Regions from separate parts of the Pseudomonas sp. Tri1 genome, predicted to be linked through region 1. Evidence: predicted binding sites of a transcription regulator. Region 1 holds the regulator's gene; the other holds the start of a gene.
What was found. Region 1 encodes FliA, which starts transcription of late flagellar genes. Its sites were predicted from a motif close to CTAAAGTTTNNNNNNNNNNNGCCGNTAA; they were not measured.
Positions count from the first base shown of each region.

Region 2: J9870_RS22520 (methyl-accepting chemotaxis protein) is a predicted target of FliA. The motif match lies at 1,852-1,879, and genes of this name have one in related genera.

Region 1 is NZ_CP072913.1:1,823,654-1,831,339, reverse strand. It holds gene J9870_RS08120 (flagellar motor protein) at 1-429, opposite strand, end outside; gene J9870_RS08115 (chemotaxis response regulator protein-glutamate methylesterase) at 429-1,559, opposite strand; gene J9870_RS08110 (chemotaxis protein CheA) at 1,608-3,869, opposite strand; gene J9870_RS08105 (protein phosphatase CheZ) at 3,900-4,685, opposite strand; gene J9870_RS08100 (chemotaxis response regulator CheY) at 4,704-5,075, opposite strand; gene fliA (RNA polymerase sigma factor FliA) at 5,242-5,985, opposite strand; gene fleN (flagellar synthesis regulator FleN) at 5,982-6,812, opposite strand; gene flhF (flagellar biosynthesis protein FlhF) at 6,929-7,686, opposite strand, start outside.
Region 2 is NZ_CP072913.1:5,201,188-5,208,873, reverse strand. It holds gene J9870_RS22535 (hypothetical protein) at 38-271, opposite strand; gene J9870_RS22530 (hypothetical protein) at 309-452, opposite strand; gene J9870_RS22525 (transporter) at 595-1,617, opposite strand; gene J9870_RS22520 (methyl-accepting chemotaxis protein) at 1,981-3,606, shown strand; gene J9870_RS22515 (PepSY domain-containing protein) at 3,686-3,991, opposite strand; gene J9870_RS22510 (glycerophosphodiester phosphodiesterase) at 4,146-5,273, opposite strand; gene J9870_RS22505 (DUF2025 family protein) at 5,518-5,844, shown strand; gene J9870_RS22500 (antibiotic biosynthesis monooxygenase) at 5,999-6,313, opposite strand; gene J9870_RS22495 (CTP synthase) at 6,310-7,023, opposite strand; gene J9870_RS22490 (LysR family transcriptional regulator) at 7,038-7,686, shown strand, end outside.

The DNA of each region.
Region 1 (7,686 bases):
GGCCGCTTCGATGTCGCGGCTTTCCTGGGTGTAGAAATCCACCTCCAGAATGCTGCGGATGGCTTCCGGCTCGGCGCCGTCGACCAGCAATTGCAGGCCCTTGCGCGAGTAACTGTCGGGCTCGGCATCGGCCACACCTTCCAGGCCCAGCAAGCCCTCCTTGCGCGCGGTCAGGCTCCAGTTCACCACCCGGTCGATACCGCCAGCCAAGTCCACGCGAGGCGGGAACAGGATCCAGATCAGTACCTGCATGGCACGCTTGAACGCGCTCATGGGCGACTGCAACAGCGCGGCACCGATGGTGCCGCCCAGCACGATCAGCGCCGCCGGACCGTTGGCCAAAGCCCCCAGATGACCGCCTTCCAGATAATTGCCGCCAATGATGGCGACGAATGCCATGACGATGCCGATCAGGCTGAGCACATCCATTACAGGCACGCCTCGACCAGGTGTCTACCGATGTCGTCCAGCCCGTACACCGCGTCGGCAAGATCCGCCTTCACGATGGCCATCGGCATGCCATAGATCACGCAACTGGCTTCGTCCTGGGCCCAGATCGCACTGCCGCCCTGCTTGAGCAGGCGCGCGCCTTCACGACCGTCGGCGCCCATGCCGGTGAGGACCACCGCCAGAACTTTGTCACCGTAGGACTTGGCTGCGGAACCGAAGGTGATGTCCACGCAGGGCTTGTAGTTCAAACGCTCGTCGCCCGGGAGGATTTTCACCGCGCCGCGGCCATCGATCATCATCTGCTTGCCACCCGGGGCCAGCAACGCCAGGCCCGGACGCAGGATGTCGCCATCCTCGGCTTCCTTGACGCTGATATTGCACAGCTTGTCCAGGCGCTCGGCGAAAGCCTTGGTGAAGGCCGCAGGCATATGTTGGATCAGCACGATGGGGGCCGGGAAGTTGGCCGGCAACTGGGTCAGGACCCGTTGCAGCGCCACCGGGCCACCGGTGGACGTACCAATGGCAACGAGCTTGTAGGCCTTGCGCTTGGGTGCCGGCGACGTCGGGCTGGCGGGTGCCGGACGAGCAGGTGCGGGCGCCGGGGCACTGCTGCGCACCGGAGGCGGATTGAAGCCGCCCGACGATGCCGGGGCAGGCGCAGGGCTCGGTGCAACCGCAGGCGCTGGCGCGCTGTAGGCGCCGGCACGCCGGTTGCTGCGGGAAATGCTATGGACCTTCTCGCACAGCAACTGCCGGACCTTGTCGGGGTTGCGCGAGATGTCTTCGAAATTCTTCGGCAGGAAATCCACCGCCCCGGCGTCCAGCGCATCGAGGGTCACCCGCGCGCCTTCATGAGTCAGGGAGGAGAACATCAATACGGGAGTCGGGCAGCGCTGCATGATATGCCGCACAGCCGTGATGCCATCCATCATCGGCATCTCGTAGTCCATGGTGATCACGTCTGGCTTGAGCGCCAACGCCTGATCGATTGCCTCTTTGCCGTTGGTCGCCGTACCGACGACTTGAATACTCGTGTCCGCCGAAAGAATTTCCGAGACGCGGCGGCGGAAAAACCCCGAATCGTCCACCACCAGGACTTTAACTACCATAAACACTCCGTTAGACGAGGCGCGGCCCTGGGCCCCGCCCCTCCAGAATCAAATACGCCGTGCGGCGTAACGCTTGAGCATGCTTGGCACATCGAGAATCAACGCGATGCGGCCGTCGCCGGTGATGGTGGCGCCGGACATGCCCGGGGTGCCCTGGAGCATCTTGCCCAATGGCTTGATGACCACTTCTTCCTGACCCACCAACTGGTCGACGACAAAGCCGATCCGCTGGGTGCCCACCGAAAGGATCACCACATGGCCTTCGCCCTGCTCCACATGAGCGGCGGAGCTGACCAGCCAGCGCTTGAGGTAGAACAGTGGCAGTGCCTTGTCCCGTACGATCACCACTTCCTGGCCGTCCACCACGTTGGTGCGCGACAGGTCGAGGTGGAAGATTTCGTTGACGTTGACCAGCGGGAAGGCGAATGCCTGGTTGCCCAGCATCACCATCAAGGTCGGCATGATCGCCAGGGTCAACGGGACCTTGATGACGATCTTCGAGCCCTGGCCCTTGGTCGAGTAAATGTTGATCGAACCATTGAGCTGGGAAATCTTGGTCTTCACCACGTCCATGCCCACGCCACGGCCGGACACGTCGGAAATCTCGGTCTTGGTCGAGAAGCCCGGGGCGAAGATCAGGTTGTAGCACTCGGTGTCGCTCAGGCGATCGGCGGCATCCTTGTCCATCACACCGCGCTTGACTGCGATGGAACGCAGCACGTTCGGGTCCATGCCTTTGCCGTCGTCGGAGATCGACAACAGGATGTGGTCGCCCTCCTGCTCGGCGGCCAGCACCACCTTGCCGCTGCGAACCTTGCCCGAGGCTTCGCGCTCTTCCGGCGACTCGATGCCGTGGTCGACGGCGTTGCGCACCAAGTGGACCAGCGGGTCGGCCAGGGCCTCGACAAGGTTCTTGTCCAGGTCGGTCTCTTCGCCCACCAGTTCCAGGTTGATTTCTTTCTTGAGCTGGCGAGCCAGGTCACGAACCAGGCGCGGGAAGCGCCCGAAGACTTTCTTGATCGGCTGCATCCGGGTCTTCATGACCGCGGTCTGCAGGTCCGCCGTGACCACATCGAGGTTCGACACAGCCTTGGACATGGCTTCGTCCTGGCTGTTGAGACCCAGGCGTACCAGACGGTTACGCACCAGCACCAGTTCGCCGACCATGTTCATGATCTCGTCCAGGCGTGCGGTGTCGACCCGGACAGTGGTTTCGGCTTCGCTGGCCGGTTTTTCCGCTGGCGCAGCCGCCGGGGCACGGGCTGCTGCCGGGGCAGCTGCCGCAGCCGGCTTGGGCGTCTCGGCCTTCGGTTCCGGTGCCTTGGCCGCGGGTTTTGGCGCAGCCTTGGCCGCCGGCGCAGCAGTGGCGGCAGTGCCCGCAGTAGGGGCAGCCGTGGCCTTCCCGACTTCACTGAACTTGCCTTTGCCGTGCAGTTCATCGAGCAGCGATTCGAATTCGTGATCGCTGATCAGGTCACTGCCCGCCGCCGCAGCGGTGGGCTTGGCCGGCGTCGGCGCAGAAGCGATGGCTGAATCCAGCGCTTCAACGGCAAACGTGCCCTTGCCGTGCAACTGATCGAGCAAAGCCTCGAATTCGTCGTCGGTAATATCGGAATTGTCGCCCGCCGCTTTCGGGGCGGCCGGGGTCGCTGCAGGAACGACCGCATCGGGCGCGAACTGGCCTTTGCCATGAAGCTGATCGAGCAACGACTCGAACTCGTCGTCGGTGATTTCATCGCTGGCAGCAGCAGTTGCCTCGGTGGCCGGCACAACGGGGGCCGGCGGGGCAGCGGCTTCAGCCTTGACGGCGTTCAGCGAGTCCAGCAATTGTTCAAATTCGTTATCGGTGATGTCGCCCGACTCCTCGGCGACCGGTTCTTCAACGACCGTCTCGACAACCGGAGCGGATTCGTCAGCCGATTGTGGCTCGGCCAGGCGTGCCAGCGCAGCGAGCAACTCAGGGGTGGCAGCGGTGATCGGCGAGCGCTCGCGCACTTCGCTGAACATGCTGTTGACCGCATCCAGCGCTTCGAGCACCACGTCCATCAGTTCCGAATCAACGCGGCGCTCACCCTTGCGCAGGATGTCGAACACGTTTTCGGCAATGTGGCAGCACTCCACCAGCTCATTGAGCTGGAGGAAGCCGGCGCCTCCTTTTACAGTGTGGAAACCGCGAAAAATTGCATTGAGCAAGTCTGCATCATCGGGTCGACTTTCCAGCTCGACCAGTTGCTCAGACAGTTGCTCTAGAATCTCGCCGGCCTCAACCAGGAAATCCTGAAGGATCTCTTCATCGGCGCCGAAGCTCATTAATGGCTGCTCCTAAAACAGGGCTAAAACTCAGAATCCAAGGCTGGACAGCAAATCGTCCACATCGTCCTGACCGGACATAACGTCTTCTCTTTTATCGGCATGAATCTGCGGACCTTCACCCTGCGAGAGATGTTTTTGTGGATCTTTTTCAGCAAGCATCGCTTCACGGTCGTGTTCGATGCCGGCAAAGCGGTCGACCTGGCTGGCCATCAACACCAGTTTGAGCAAATTGCTTTCTACTTCGGTGACCAATTGGGTTACGCGCTTGATCACTTGACCGGTCAGGTCCTGATAGTCCTGAGCCAGCAGAATGTCGTTGAGATTGCTTGCCACCGCGCGGTTCTCGGTGCTGCTGCGCGTCAGGAAACCGTCGACCCGACGGGCCAGCTCCCGAAACTCTTCAGCCCCTACTTCGCGGCGCATGAACCGACCCCAGTCGGTGCTCAAGGCCTGGGCTTCGTCGCTCAGGCCATTGACCAGCGGCGTTGCGCTTTCCACCAGGTCCATGGTGCGGTTGGCCGCAGCTTCGGTCAGCTTGACCACATAACCCAGACGCTCGGTGGCATCGGTGATCTGCGAGACTTCCTCGGCCTGCGGCATATTCGGGTCGATCTGGAAATTGACAATCGCGCTGTGCAGTTCACGCGTGAGCTTGCCCACTTCCTGATACAGACCACGGTCACGGGTCTGGTTGAGCTCATGGATCATTTGAACCGCATCGCCAAAGCGGCCTTTTTCAAGGCTGTCGACCAGTTCGCGGGCATGTTTTTTCAGGGTCGATTCGAAGTCGCCCATTGAAGATTCGTTGTCCATAGCTCCCCCGTGGCGCCGTTAACCGATGCGTTCGAAGATTTTTTCGATCTTCTCTTTCAACGCCTGGGCCGTGAAGGGTTTGACCACATAGCCGTTCACACCGGCCTGGGCCGCTTCGATGATCTGCTCGCGCTTGGCTTCGGCAGTTACCATCAGCACCGGAAGGTGCTTGAGTTTTTCGTCGGCGCGCACATGGCGCAGCAAGTCGATACCGGTCATGCCGGGCATGTTCCAGTCAGTCACCAGAAAGTCGATGCTCCCGCTGTTGAGAACCGGAATGGCAGTGGTGCCATCGTCGGCCTCGACCGTGTTGGTGAACCCAAGGTCACGCAACAGGTTTTTTATGATCCGCCGCATCGTTGAGAAGTCATCAACGATGAGGATTTTCATGTTCTTGTCCAATTCGACCTCCAAGCAGTCTTAAACGTGTCCAGCACCTGAACGCGCCATTTCAATCAATCCGGCACAACACTCGACAACGGCCTGGAGCCCCACGGATGGAGACTGGTGCGACGTATGCCAGACCAACCCCGTTCGCAGTGCTCCCACACAGCTGTCAGCGCGCTCGCCACTCCCCCAAACGCCCCCGCAAACGGGCCGCGCACTGGCTGTGTAACTGGCTGACCCGCGATTCGCTGACCCCCAGGACCTCACCGATTTCCTTGAGGTTCAGCTCTTCGTCGTAGTACAGCGCCAAGACCAGTCGCTCACGCTCCGGCAAATTGGCAATCGCATCCGCCAGCGCGCTCTGGAAACGCTCATCTTCCAGGTCACGCGACGGCTCCATGTGAGCACTCGCGTTATCCTCGTGCAGCCCTTCGTGTTCGCCGTCCTGCAACAGGTCATCGAAACTGAACAGGCGACTGCCCAAGGTATCGTTCAAAATCCCGTAATAATCGTCGAGACTCAACTGGAGTTCGGCCGCAACCTCGTGATCTTTAGCGTCACGCCCGGTTTTAGCTTCAATAGCGCGGATCGCGTCACTGACCATGCGGGTATTGCGGTGCACCGAACGCGGCGCCCAATCGCCCTTGCGGACTTCATCGAGCATCGCCCCACGAATGCGGATACCGGCATACGTCTCGAAACTGGCGCCCTTGCTCGCGTCGTATTTGTTCGACACTTCGAGCAGGCCGATCATGCCCGCCTGGATCAAGTCCTCGACCTGGACACTGGCCGGCAACCGCGCCAGCAAGTGATAGGCGATGCGCTTGACCAGGGGTGCATAACGCTCAATCAATTCATATTGGGCGTCCCGTGCCGATTTTTTGTAGAGATGGTTGTAACCGCTGGCTGTCATAACACGGGCCCTGCTGTTTGTTGCACGAGACGCTCGACGAAAAACTCCAGATGCCCACGAGGGTTGGCCGGCAGTGGCCAGGTATCCACCTTCTGGGCGATAGCCTTGAACGCCAGCGCGCATTTGGAACGGGGAAAGGCTTCATAAACGGCACGTTGTTTCTGGACGGCCTTGCGTACGCTTTCGTCGTAGGGCACAGCGCCGACATATTGTAGGGCGACGTCCAGGAAACGATCCGTGACCTTTGTCAACTTGGCGAACAGGTTGCGCCCTTCCTGCGGACTCTGGGCCATGTTGGCCAGGACGCGGAAGCGGTTCATGCCGTAGTCGCGGTTCAATAGTTTGATCAGGGCATAGGCGTCGGTGATGGAGGTCGGTTCGTCGCAGACCACCAGCAACACTTCCTGGGCCGCGCGCACGAAACTGACGACGGAGTCACCGATACCGGCAGCGGTGTCGATCACCAGCACATCGAGGTTGTCACCGATGTCGCTGAATGCCTGGATCAGGCCCGCGTGCTGGGCCGGGGTCAGGTGAACCATGCTCTGGGTGCCGGAGGCAGCCGGTACGATACGAATCCCGCCCGGTCCCTGCAGCAGCACGTCGCGCAGTTCACAGCGGCCCTCTATCACGTCCGCCAGCGTGCGCTTGGGGGTTAGCCCCAGCAGCACATCGACGTTCGCCAGGCCCAGGTCGGCGTCCAGCAGCATGACCCGTCGGCCAAGCTCTGCCAGAGCCAGGGACAAGTTCACTGACACGTTAGTCTTCCCGACGCCACCTTTGCCGCCGGTCACCGCGATCACCTGTACGGGATGCATGCTGCCCATGTTCGTTCTTTACCTTGTCTTACTTAGACGGAGGCCACATTACTGGCTGCGCGTTCACATTCGGAACAATGCATGGCAGACCATCGATGTAGGTACAAAAAATATTCATGATTACCTCAGCCGACCTGCTTGGTCGGGCTGTGGTAGATGTCAGCGAACATATCAGCCATGGCTTCTTCGCTGGGTTCTTCCTGCATTTGCACACTCACGGCACGACTGACCAATTGATGACGGCGCGGCAGATGCAAATCATCCGGGATCCGCGGCCCGTCGGTCAGGTAGGCCACCGGTAGCTCATGACCGATCGCCAGGCTCAACACCTCGCCCAGGCTTGCCGTTTCGTCCAGCTTAGTCAGGATGCAGCCAGCCAGCCCGCAGCGTTTGTAGCTGTGGTATGCGGCGGTTAGAACCTGTTTTTGGCTGGTGGTTGCCAACACGAGATAATTTTTTGACCGAATACCGCGCCCGGCCAGGCTTTCAAGCTGCATGCGCAGGGCCGGATCACTGGCTTGCAGGCCGGCAGTATCGATCAGCACGACGCGTTTGCGCAGCAGCGGTTCCAGCGCTTGAGCCAGGGATTGCCCCGGATCCACGTGGGTCACCGACACATTGAGGATTCGGCCCAGGGTCTTGAGTTGTTCCTGGGCGCCGATGCGGAAACTGTCCATGCTCACGAGGGCGATGCTCTGGGCACCGTACTTGAGTACATAACGGGCCGCGAGCTTGGCCAGGGTGGTGGTCTTGCCCATGCCGGCCGGGCCGACCATCGCAATCACCCCACCCTCTTCCAGCGGCTCGACTTCCGGCGTGGCGATCATCCGCGCCAGGTGCGCCAGCAACATGCGCCAGGCCTGACGAGGCTCTTCGATACCGT
Region 2 (7,686 bases), 3.3 Mb from region 1:
GCGCGTGGAAAAGTAAAACTATTTGCCCAATGGTTGCTCAGCGGTCGTTTTGCCCGCCGACCAGGTGCGTGGTGACCAGTGCCGCAAGGGCGTTTTCTTCGGTGCCGAAACGAGCCAGCAGGGCGGTTTGCTTCTCGGGAGAAAGGCGTGTCCAGATATCGACCATTTTCTCGGCGGTGCCGATCAGGACGCTGGCTTGGGCTTCGCTGAAGGTCGGGGAGTCATCGGTCATGGTGCGGGGCTCAGGATTCAGGCAGTGTGGAAAGCGCATATTAGCGCTTTCCACACGGTCTGGTGGTGCGGGTCAATCAGTCTTCGCTGTCAGCCTGGCGGCGTTCAGTGGCTTCTTTCGGCTCGGGTTGCTGGGCGTCTGGTTGCCCCCCGGCTTGTAGCGTGGTCGTCTGCTCAGTGTCGTGCAGGCTTGGGAAGGGGAGATTAGGGATCTCGTGCATATCGCGCTCCTCGCAAAGTCTGTTGATAGATCTGGTAGATCCGCGCTTTTAAAAAGCCTGGGCAGGATACCCCAGGAGAAATGACAAAAAGACTTTTAAATCCCGCTGTGCCGACAAAAGGGGTTGTCTGGACAGGTCATGTTCAATAGTCGCGGCGCTTGCGAAATGCCCAGCGGCCAGCAATCAGCGTGAAGGTTGCGACCAGCGCCACCAGGATCCAGAAGCCTTCTGGATCACCAGCAAGCGGCACGCCACCGACGTTCATGCCAAAGAAACCGGCAATGATGTTGATGGGCAACGCCAACACCGTGACCACCGTCAGGGTGAACAGGGTGCGGTTGCTTTGTTCGTTGAGGTTGGCGGCGATTTCTTCCTGTAGCAGTTTGATCCGTTCGCTCAATGCGGTGAGGTCGTTGATGATCAGGGCGAATTCCTCGGTGGATTTGCGCAGCTCCTTGACGTCTTCTTTCTGCAACCATTGCGGCGGGCGGTTGAGCAGGCGCAGCAATGAACCTGGCTCCAGGGCCAGCAAGCGTTGCAGGCGCACCAGTACCCGACGGTTGCTGCCCAGCTCGGCGCGGTTGGTGGACAGCCGCGAGGACAGCAACTGATCTTCGACCTGATCGACGCTGAGGCTGGTCTTGCGCACGATCTGGGTCAGTACTTCGCCTTGGTCGCGCAGCAGGTGCACGAGTAATTCCACTGGCGAGCGAAAACGCTCGCCGGCCTTGACCGACGAGCGCAGCTTGTCGACCGAGTGCAGGGGTTGCAGGCGCGCGCTGACGATCAATCGGCTGTGCACGCAAACCCACAATGTGGAGACATCCGAGGACACCATGTTGCTGAGGTTGAACACGACATCGTTCACCACGGCCAGCAATGCCGAGTCGACATGCTCGATGCGGGTCGAGCGCGAGCCTTCGTGCAGGGCTTCGAAAAACTCATCTGGCAAGGTCAGATGGCTTTTCATCCAGCGCTCGCACGCGGCATGAGCCAGGTTCAGGTGCAGCCAGAGGAACTCATCGGCCTCTTGCGGGTGTTGCAGGCTCCGTAAGGCCTGAGCCGAATCTATCTCCTGCCCGCGCTCGCCGGGTTGGAAACGGAATCCGTAGAGCAGGCCGAACAGGTCCGGATCGCGGTGGCTTTGATCAATGCTGTGGTTCATGAAGTCTCGCTGGCGGGAAGTGCCTGTCGCGGCTACAGGTTCACTTGAGCACCATCTTCGCAAGCTTTCTTGATGGTTTTGTGACAGTTGTGCAGCGCCGCCAAACCGGCAGTTACCGGGAGTTGCAATGTCCATCGATGATGGATGGCGCAGATCGCTGCGCTTTGGTTGTCGCATCGTTTTTTTGAGGTCAGACAACCGATCACTCCCGCTGGCTACCGATGGTCGGGAAGGCTCAAGAACGCCCCTGGCAGGCCGATGGTGTGTACATATTCCCGCGCATTCGGTTGCGACACGGACATGGAGGTCGGGGCGCGTCGTTCCGTGAGTTCGTTTGTTTTTTCTTCTCAAGAGATCCCCTCCATGTTTCTACAAAAATCCCTGAGAGCCCAGATTCTCGCCCTGCTGAGCGGCAGCCTGTTGGCGATGTTGCTGATCGCCCTGGCGTCCTTTCATTTCCTTTCCAACGGTGTCCAGAGCTATCGCAACCTGATCGATGGACCGTTGCGCGCCTCGCAGTTGATCGACGAGGCCAACCTGCAGTTCAAGGTGCAGGTGCAGGAATGGAAAAACGTCCTGCTGCGCGGCAAGCAGTCAGCGGACCTGGATAAATACTGGAAGCAGTTCGAGGAGCGTCAGCGTGATGTCCAGGGCATCCTGGGCGAATTGAGCGGGCGTGAAGGCGTGCCGGCGCCAATCAAGACGGGTATCGAGGCGCTGCGCGATGAGCATCGTCAGTTGGGCGCGGCCTACCAAAAGGGCCGTGATGCCTTTATCGCCTCCGGTGGCGATCCGGCGGCAGGCGATGCGGCGGTCAAGGGTGTGGACCGTGCGGCCAGTGAACAAATGAGTGCGTTGGTGGTGCAGTTGCGCCAGTTGGGCACCGAGCAATCGATGCTGATCAGCGCCGGTGCCGATCGCACGATTATGCTCGGCACCGTGGTCATGCTGGTGTCGGGTGCGCTGATTGGATTGTTCAGCTTGTGGCTGGTCAATCGCAACCTGGTTCAGCCGATCCGTAACCTGATCGAATACGTGACCCGACTGAGTCATGGGCGTTTCGCCGAGCGTGTGACGAGCAACCGTCAGGACGAGTTGGGCAATCTGGCGGTAGCGGCCAACACATTGCGTGATTTCCTGGCCGAAACCTTTACCCGCCTGCAACGCAGTGCCACGGAGCTGGACAGTGCCAGCGGTGAGCTCAATGCCATCGCCAGCCTGATGAGCCAGGGCACCAGCGAGCAATTCGAACGCACCGATCAGGTGGCGACGGCGATGAACGAAATGTCCGCCACGGCCCAAGAAGTGGCCCGTCATGCCGCCGACGCGGCGCGGGCAGCCGATGACGCCGACCAATCGGCGCAACAGGGCGAGAAGGTCATGCAAGGGACTATCCACACCATCACCCGGATGCGTGGCGAAATCGCCAACACAGCCACGGTCATCCGTCAGTTGGAAACCGACAGCGGGCGTATCGGCAAGGTGCTGGAAGTGATCCGCGGGATCGCCGAACAGACCAACCTGCTGGCCCTCAATGCTGCCATTGAAGCAGCGCGGGCCGGGGAGGCGGGGCGCGGTTTCGCGGTGGTCGCCGATGAGGTACGCAGCCTGGCCCAGCGTACGGCCTCGTCGATCATCGAGATCAACCAGATCATCCAGACAGTACAAACGGGTGCGGTGGACGCGGCCCACGCCATTGAGAGCGGGCAGTCCCGCAGCGAAGAAAGTGTGGAGCAAGTGACCCAGGCCGGTGCGATGCTCGAACGCATTACCCAGGCTGTCGAAGCGATTCGCGACATGAACCGCCAGATCGCCACCGCAGCCGAAGAGCAGACCTCCGTGGCCGAAGATATTTCGCGCAACCTGACTGAAATCACCTGCATCGCCAGCACTAACCTGGACAATGTGCAACGCACCGAAGCCGCCAGTCGGGATCTGCACGGCTTGTCGGGGCAGTTGAATGAAGTGACGGCTCGGTTGAGCGCCTGACGGTCGTTTTCGTTAGTTATCGAAAAATGCAAAAGAGCCGCGCAACCCTAAAGTTGCGCGGCTCTTTTTTTCTGACGGATCAAGTATCTTGCTTGTTGCTCAAGACTTTGCCGGTCGTGGCATCGAAATCAACATCGAACTCTTTGCCATCGGCAGTTTTCAATTCGACTTCATACTCATAACCGTTGAAGTGGTTATCCAGGTCGGTGTCGGTGATGGTCGCGCCCGGGTGCAACTTCAGGGCTTCTTCGTTCATCGACTCAAGCGACTTGATCTTGCCTTCCTTGACCAGTTGTGGGATCTGGTCAACTCGCACATCCGCTTGGGCCAGGCCAGCGGTGAGGGTCAGGGCGGCAGCGGTGAACAGGGCAGTCAAAGTTTTCATAAGTTCTTTCCTTGGTGTCATTAAGGGGTGAGTCGTTCAAGTGGGGCCAGATTATCTCTGGCAACTTAATTCACCCTTAATTCGAAAAAACATCTGAAGTGCCGAGTAGGGCCTATGGGGAAAAGTCTTTACCCCATAGGCATGTTTGGGGTGGTCAGTAGCCGTTCTTTTCCAGCAACTGCGCGACGCTGCCAGTCTCGGGGCGCTTGAAGTAGTTGAGCAGTTCACTGGTGCGGTTGGTGAAGATGCCATCGACGCCTGCATCCATGACTTTCTTGAAGTCCACCGCTTCATCCACGGTGTAGACATGCACCAGCAGGCCCTGGTCATGGGTGTACTGGTTCATCCACGGTTGCACCAGGTCCGAGTAGCTCTGGCTGCCGCCATGGGTCAACGCTGCGGATGGTCCGGTACCGATGGCGCCCAGAGCCTTGGCGGACTGTACCCATTTTTCGAATTCAGCCCTGTCCTTGGGCTCCTGCTTGGCGTAATAAACTGCCTTGTCGGTTTCGCCGGACTCGGCAAAAGGCACCTTGGACTTGGGCTCGATGTTGCCTTCGCCCACCCATAGCAGCAGGATCTTCGGCACTTTCGGCATCTCTTTGTGCAGCAACTCGAGGCTGCTCTTTTCGAAGGTCTGCAAGACCACTTTGCCCTTGCCCTGGCCCACTCCGGTGGCGCGCTTGGCCAGTTTTGAGCCGGCCGGGCTCAGCCAGCCGCGGTCTTGCAATTTATCCTTCAGGTCGCGTTCGATGCCGGGGAACAGCTTCGGCTCCTTGGTTTCGATGTACAGCCCGGGTTTTTGCTGAGGGTTGCCCTCGGCGATATTGATCACTTCATCGAGGGTCAGGATTTTCAGGCCCACAAACGAAGGGCGGGCGCGGTCCGGATAGGCCGCGTTGAACCAACTGCCGGCGTCGAGGGTTTTGAGCTCCGCCATGGTGAACTGGTTGGCGGCGCTGTCCTTGCGCTCGGGAAACTTGGTCGCGACATCTGTAGTGCGCAGCAAGCTGTCGTCATGCAGGACGAACAAGACGCCATCCTTGCTGCGTTGCAGGTCCAGTTCCAAGTAGTCGGCGCCCAGGTCGCGGGCCAGTTTGTAGGAGGCTGCGGTGGATTCCGGCGCGTCGAACGAGGCGCCGCGGTGGGCGATCACTGCCGGGTGGGGGATGCCCTGTAGGGCCGCCAAGGCCTTGGGGCTTGGGGCCTCGGAGGCCTGTGTCTGGCCGAAGCCGAGCAACAGGCTCAGCATCAACGCACTGCGGGTGAAGGTGACTGGCATGCTCGAGATCCTTTCGTAGGTTTTGCAAAGACCTATCTTTTAACAACTGAAGGCTATCGGCGCTATCGCTATACCGACATAAATATGTGTAAAGCAGATTTTTCTCACGCATTTTCGGGATGCTTTGCAGTACCCTTAGCCGCACCAGTTTCCCCGGCAGAGGGAAACCTGAAACCATCGTTCACTTGCCTTGTGTGTAAACCATCGATCAGACGTCCTGCGAGACGCATCCGTGAGGTTTACCATGCGCACCACTTCGACATTCATCTGCCAGGCCGCCGACCAGCTCAAGGGTTTTGTCGGCCTGAACCGCAAGACCGGCCAATACATCGTACGTTTCAGCGAAGACGCTTTCGGCATGGACGTGGCCGACGACGGCATCATCCCCACCTGCGAATTTGTCTGGGCCCCTGTGGCGGACGGCACCATGGCCCTCAAGCGCGAGCGGATCCAGTTGCTGCTGGACCAGCACATCGACGACCGAATCAACCTTACCGAACCTTTGCGGGTGTATATGGCGCGCAGCGACCTGCCGGAGATCGTGGCGGTGCGGCAGTTGGTGACAGGCTGAAGCCGGGATCTTGAGTTGAACAAGAAACACTGTGGGAGCAAGCTCAGCTCCCACAGTGGATTGTGGTGAAGGCAGGCTCTGTGAACACCCGAGATTCAGTGTGGGAGCGGGCTTGCTCGCGAAGACGGCGGAACATTCAGCACCGATTCAAGCATCAGGTTTGGCGTTGGAACGCATAATCGCGTTCAACCTTGCATACTCGCGTGTGGCAATGGGCATACCAGGTAGAACGGCCGCGCTCGCGGATTGCGCTATGTTCGGGGTGTTGTTTCCAGGCCAGGATTGCCGCTTCGCTGCTCCAGTAGGACACGGTGATGCCCAAGCCATCTTCGCCACGGGCCGACTCGACGCCGAGGAACCCCGGCTGCTCTCGCGCAAGGGCCAGCATGCGTTCGGCGGCTTCGGCGTAGCCTTGGTCTCCCTCGGTGCGCAGGGAGGTGAAAATCACCGCATAGTAATGGGCGCTCATGGCGTTGTCCTGGCGCAGGCTTCGACAAACGCATTGACCAGCGGTGGTATGCGACCCTCCAGCGCAGCACGTTCCGGCTGAAATAGCGTCGCGACAAAGAAAGGATGGTCACGCAGTTCCAGGGCCCGCAGGTCGCCGGCCGAGTCTCGGGCAACGGCGTGCAGTCGTCCGCCGCTCAACAGATCCTTTTCAAACTGTGGATTGACCCCATAGCTGCAACGATAACCCTCGAAAATCGTCCTCCGACCATAAGCCCTGGCAATCAACGAGTCCCCATCAAGCTGAAGGCTATCGATGGTTTCGACCAGGGCACAACTGAGTGGTGTCAACAGCGCCCGTTCAGCCTCGGGAGCGGTTTCACCGTGGGCGGCATCGGCCCAACCCATCACATTGCGAGCGTATTCCAGCACCGCATGCTGAAAACCACCGCAGGTGCCGAGGAAAGGGCGACGCTGTTCGCGGGCAAAACGAATCGCTTGCACGGCGCCGTCTTCACTTCGGTAAGGACTGCCGGGCACGCACCAGACGCCGTTGAAGTCATTTAGAACGCTTTTGTCAGCGATGGAGCCGGTTGCCAACCATTGGAAACGAATGTCATGGCCGGTCTGCCTGGCAATGAGCTCAAGGGCGAGGGGGATTGCCCGATGAGCCGTTATCTGTGGGTCATAGTCGCCGACCAAAGCAATGTGTAAAGGACGCTGGTTTTCCATGAGAGACTCGCCGCTTGTTGATTCCTGGTGGCCAATATAGATTGGCGTTCACGCAATCAATATTGGCGTTTACCCAAGTGTTCAATGCATCGACGCACTATCGTCTGGACTACCCCGATCTGTCCCTGATCCTGGCGTTAGTCCGTGGCGGCTCGTTGGCCCGAGCCGCGCGACTGCTGCATGTGGACGTGTCCACGGTATTCCGCTCGGTACGCCGGCTCGAGGCAGCGCTAGGCCAACCCTTGTTCGAAAAAAGTCGTTCCGGGTACTTGCCTACGAGTCTGGCCCAGGCGTTGGCTGAGCAGGCCGAGCGTGCCGAGCAGGCCTTGGAAGCAGCGCGGATCGGTGTGGAGCAGGGTGGCGAGGTTGTCAGCGGCACGGTACGACTGACGTGCACCGACTCAGTCCTGCAAGCATTGCTGCTGCCCGCATTGGCGCGGTTCATGCCCGACTACCCGGCATTGACCCTTGAGCTGAGCACCTCGAACGACTTCGCCAACCTGAGTCGCCGTGATGCCGACATTGCGTTGCGCTTGACCCGTACGCCGCCGGAACACTTGGTTGGGCGAAATCTGGGCCGTGTGACTTACCGGGTATGTGCCGGCGCGGCGTATCTGCGCTCGGCGAATCCGGATGATCTGGCCTCCATGACCTGGATCGCGC